DNA from 2 places in the Shewanella sp. WE21 genome. Region 2 is predicted to be linked to the other one. Evidence: predicted binding sites of a transcription regulator. Region 2 holds the regulator's gene; the other holds the start of a gene.
What was found. The regulator MetJ, encoded in region 2, represses methionine synthesis genes. The targets are predictions, from matches to a motif close to TAGACGTCTAGACGTCTA.

Region 1: a site for MetJ is predicted at 1,310-1,327, ahead of serA (phosphoglycerate dehydrogenase). Genes of this name have one in related genera too.

What each region holds. Positions count from the first base shown of each region.
Region 1 covers NZ_CP023019.1:2,831,761-2,834,175, forward strand. Annotated here, with positions in the region: gene serA (phosphoglycerate dehydrogenase) at 1-1,221, opposite strand, end outside; gene CKQ84_RS12355 (DUF2238 domain-containing protein) at 1,376-1,984, shown strand; gene CKQ84_RS12360 (LuxR C-terminal-related transcriptional regulator) at 2,379-2,415, shown strand, end outside.
Region 2 covers NZ_CP023019.1:2,555,632-2,558,046, reverse strand. Annotated here, with positions in the region: gene metB (cystathionine gamma-synthase) at 1-721, opposite strand, end outside; gene metJ (met regulon transcriptional regulator MetJ) at 934-1,248, shown strand; gene CKQ84_RS11125 (sulfite exporter TauE/SafE family protein) at 1,383-2,126, shown strand; gene nrfD (NrfD/PsrC family molybdoenzyme membrane anchor subunit) at 2,233-2,415, opposite strand, start outside.

The DNA of each region.
Region 1 (2,415 bases), 280 kb from region 2:
CACGCGGGTACGCAATGTACCTTCAATGGCTTTGAGTTCAACTAAGGCTTCTTCCGCTTGAGTTGTGTCGACTTCCATCACGACATAACCAATTTCTGCGGTGGTCTGCAAATATTGGGCGGCGATGTTGATGCCTTTTTCCGAGAAGGCTTGGTTGATCTTGATCAACACGCCCGGACGGTTTTGGTGAATATGCAGCAAGCGCGAGGTGCCTTTATGCGTTGGTAATGACACTTCAGGGAAGTTAACCGCAGAAACGGTTGAGCCGTTGTCTGAGTATTTAGCGAGCTTACCCGCGACTTCGATACCAATGTTTTCTTGGGCTTCGGCCGTGCTACCGCCGACATGCGGCGTGAGTAGAACATTGTCTAAACCGCGTAGAGGGCTGATAAATTCATCGTCATTCGATTGTGGTTCAACGGGGAACACATCGATTGCGGCACCTGCGAGGTGACGTTCTTTTAACGCAACGGTTAAAGCTTCAATATCGACTACAGTACCGCGTGATGCGTTGATAAAGATGCTGCCCTTTTTCATCGCCGCAAACTCGGCAGCGCCTATCATGTCTTTTGTTTGTGGAGTTTCAGGGACATGTAAGCTAACTACATCAGCTTGTGCTAATAGGAGTTCTAACGAATGGACTTGTTGTGCGTTACCTAGTGGCAGTTTGTCTTCGATATCGAAGAACACGACACGCATACCTAAGGTTTCCGCCAGAATGCCAAGTTGAGTACCAATATGGCCGTAACCAATCACACCTAAGGTTTTACCACGCACTTCATAGCTGCCCGCTGCGGTTTTCATCCAGCCGCCACGGTGAGCTATAGCGTTGCGCTCAGGGATACCCCGCATCAACATAATGATTTCGCCAATTACGAGTTCTGCAACACTGCGAGTGTTTGAGAAGGGAGCGTTAAATACTGGGATACCAAGGGATTCGGCGGTGGCAAGGTCAACTTGGTTGGTTCCAATACAGAAACATCCTATCGCGATTAACTTCTCGGCACGTTTCAGCACCTCTGCAGTTAATTGGGTACGCGAACGAAGTCCCACAAAATGCGCATCTTTAATGGACTCAAGTAAGGCTTCATCGCTTAAGGAAGCTTTGTGGTATTCGATATTGGTGTATCCCGCACGTTCAAATACATCGACCGCAGATTGGTGGACGCCTTCCAACAGCAGGATCTTGATCTTATCCTTGTCCAGCGAATGTTTCGCCATGATATGGGTACCCTCTAATTAATAGAAATGTTTCTTATGATATGCTCACAACCTTCACCCACCAAAGTAGCACTTTTTTTACTCAGTGTGGAGGGCTAGATGGCTAAAGTTAATATTCTAAATTTAGAACAATATCGCATAAGAGGAAGAAACATTGAATAACAAAATAGCATGGTGCGGTATTTACCTCTCAGTTTTGGTGTGGTCGGCGATAAAACCCGCAGATCCTTTTACATGGTGGCTCGAAGCCTTACCTGCATTGATTGCTGTACCGATTTTATTCTTTACTCGTAAACGTTTTCCACTGACACCTTTAGTATATTTTCTCGTCTTAATACACTGCTGTGTGTTGTTTGTAGGTGCTCATTATACTTACGCTGAAGTGCCGTTATTCGACACGATTGCCGATTGGATGGGTTCAGAACGTAATAATTACGATAAAGTGGGTCATTTTGCGCAAGGTTTTATCCCAGCCATGCTCGCCCGTGAAATTATGTTGCGTAATCAAGCTGTCAAACCTGGGGCTTGGTGCGCGTTTCTTGCCACTTGTTTTGTGCTCGCTTTTTCGGCGTTTTATGAACTGATCGAATGGTGGGTTGCCGTGGCAACTGGCGAAGGGGCTGAAGCCTTTTTAGGTACTCAAGGCTATGTATGGGATACCCAATCTGACATGTTTCTTGCCCTCATTGGTGCAATTGTCGCGTTAGCTTTACTGTCTCGTTTTCAAGATAAACAAATCGCGAGACTCAAGCAGAGGATTTAGCGGCTAAAAGTGGGTGATGCTCCCTGGTCGAGTTGTAAGACTTTCTTCCCTGAAATATATGGTGTGAGTGTGATGACATTGAGTTGTCATACTTTAGTGTTGTTATTGTGTTTTCTTTGTGTTGCAACTTTGGATTGATAACGTCATAGTTGGAAAGTATTAGGTGCTGGGCGTTGGCCAAGTAAAACGGTATTTTTGACTGTTATTCCATTTTATTGTGGTGAGTTAGTCGAACCTACTAGCATTAAACAGGGAATAGTACATTTGGGTGATGTTTTTCAATCGTTAACTAGTCAGAATTAACTAGGTTAATGGAATGTTGAAAAATCTAACTAAAAAGACGAGTCAAACATACCATTTTGCAATAGAGAATACTTTTCAGGGAGGAGAGTCATTGAGCACAATTAATGAATTGGTTTTTTTACACCAAA
Region 2 (2,415 bases):
TCAGATAACTGTCGAAGGCTGACCCCGTTAAGCCTAGAGTGTTCGACCACCAATGTAAGCTTTCGCCGATTTGCGCGTCTTTGGCGACCACAGCGCCGCCGACCACATCGCTGTGACCATTGATATATTTAGTGGTGGAGTGGATAACGATATCCGCGCCTAACAATAGGGGTTGTTGCAATATTGGCGATAAAAAAGTGTTATCGACCACCACCAGCGCGCTGACCTCATGGCTCGCCTTAGCAATGGCTTCGATATCTACCACACGCAATAACGGGTTCGATGGGGTTTCGAGCCACACCATCTTAGGATTCTGCGCAATGGCGGCGGCTAACGCTTGGCTGTCGGTTTGGTCGACCACAATGAGCTTAAACTGGCCTTTCTTCGCCAAGTTGGTAAATAAACGGTAGGAACCACCATAGCAATCATGGGGCACAACTAATAGGTCATCGGGGCCGAGCAAAGTAGTCACTAAGGTGATGGCCGCCATGCCAGTGCACGTCACTATGCCAGTGGCGCCCTTTTCTAATTGCGCTAATGCTTCGCCTAAAATGCAGCGCGTTGGGTTGCCTGAACGACTGTAATCGAATTCGCGGGGATTTTTATGACCATCGAAGGCGTAATTAGTCGACAAATAAATCGGTGGCACAACTGCGCCATATTGAGTATCGCTTTCGATACCCTGACGCACTGCCAGTGTGGCTAATTGACGCTCTGCCATGGGTGGACTCCTAAATTCGATAGACTGATAGAGATGTCTGGACGTCTAAATGTACCTAAGCCCAACGCCATCGTCAATAGGCGTGAAGACGTTTAGACGTCTGAACATAAAGAAATCTGTTTGCAATCACAAAGAAATAGTAGCAATAATTTGACTGTTCTTTGTAAGGGTTTAAAATCTGCCCCGAATTTAGCGTTATAACAGGTGAGTCAATGACTGAATGGAATGGGGAATACATCAGCCCCTATGCTGAACATGGCAAGAAGAATGAACAAGTAAAAAAAATTACTGTGTCTATTCCGCTCAAAGTGCTTAAGGTCCTCACGGACGAACGTACTCGTCGTCAGGTCAATAATTTGCGTCACGCCACCAACAGCGAGCTGTTGTGTGAGGCATTTTTGCACGCCTACACTGGCCAGCCATTGCCCAACGATGAAGATCTGTCAAAAGATAATCCAGACAGCATTCCCGCTGAAGCCAAGTTGTTGATGGATCAAATGGGAATAGAGTGGGAAGACATGGAATAGCGACTCGTCGCTTTCAAAGTCATATCACAGTGCTCATCAATAGGGATCGTTAACGATCCCTTTTTGTTTATACCCAAGCGACTTCAAACTTTAAATTTCACCATCTTGAGTTGGTTTGGGATATAGGAAATCCTATGTTTTCTATGATAGATCCACAGACACTCGCCTTAGCCTCGCTGGTCGTGTTTCTGGGCGCATTAACCCAAAGTCTTATTGGGTTTGGGCTTGCGGTTGTCGCCAGTCCTTTGCTGTATATCGTCGATCCACAACTTGTACCTGCGCCTGTTATTGCTATGGGTTTCTCCATCGCCCTGCTGACCTTAGTGCGTGAACGCGGTCACTTAGAATTCAATGGCTTGCAATATGCGCTCCTAGGTCGCGTGCCCGGCGGTTTTATCGGCGCGAGTTTATTGCTGTTTGCGCCTCAACCCATACTGGGTTTATCCATCGCCGCCATTGTGACTGTCGCAGTGATCCTCAGCCTGTATAAATTCAGCCTGCCAGTGAATAAGAAAACCCTCTTCGGTGCGGGCGTGGTTTCAGGGATCTTCGGCAATATCGCCGCAATTGGTGGCCCGCCGATGGCGATTTTGTTAGCAGGCAAAGATGCCTCGCAGTTTCGCGCAGCCCTGTCGGCCTTCTTCATTTTTAGCTCCATGATTGCATTGGTCATTTTAGCGATCACTGGCTTATTAGAATTAAAACATCTTTGGCTGTCGTTGATGCTGCTCCCCTCAGTGATTTTAGGTTACTTAGTCGCAGGACGATTAGTGGGCCATGTCGATAAAGAGAAGACAAAGATGGCGACGTTAGTCCTGTGCAGTATCAGCGCCTTAGTGCTAACAGTGAAGTCGGTTATCGAGTTATTACCCCAATAAGCGTCCTGCTTGTACTGGCAAACCTTCTCAAGATTCAAACAATAAAAAAGCACTGACATTGCCAGTGCTTTTTCTTTATCTATCAATATGTAAAGCCAGCTTACACTCAGCTTAAATAGCTTTGCCCTGCGTACACAATAAAGTGTCTTAAAGCGAGTACGCCCGTTAAGCTCGCGCAGGCAACCATGATCATCGCGCCCTTAGTGTGGCGAGTCGCGGCGGGTAGCAGCATAAACAGCAATGGAATACCAAAACCTATACCGACAACGCCTATCCAGAACACGCTTGC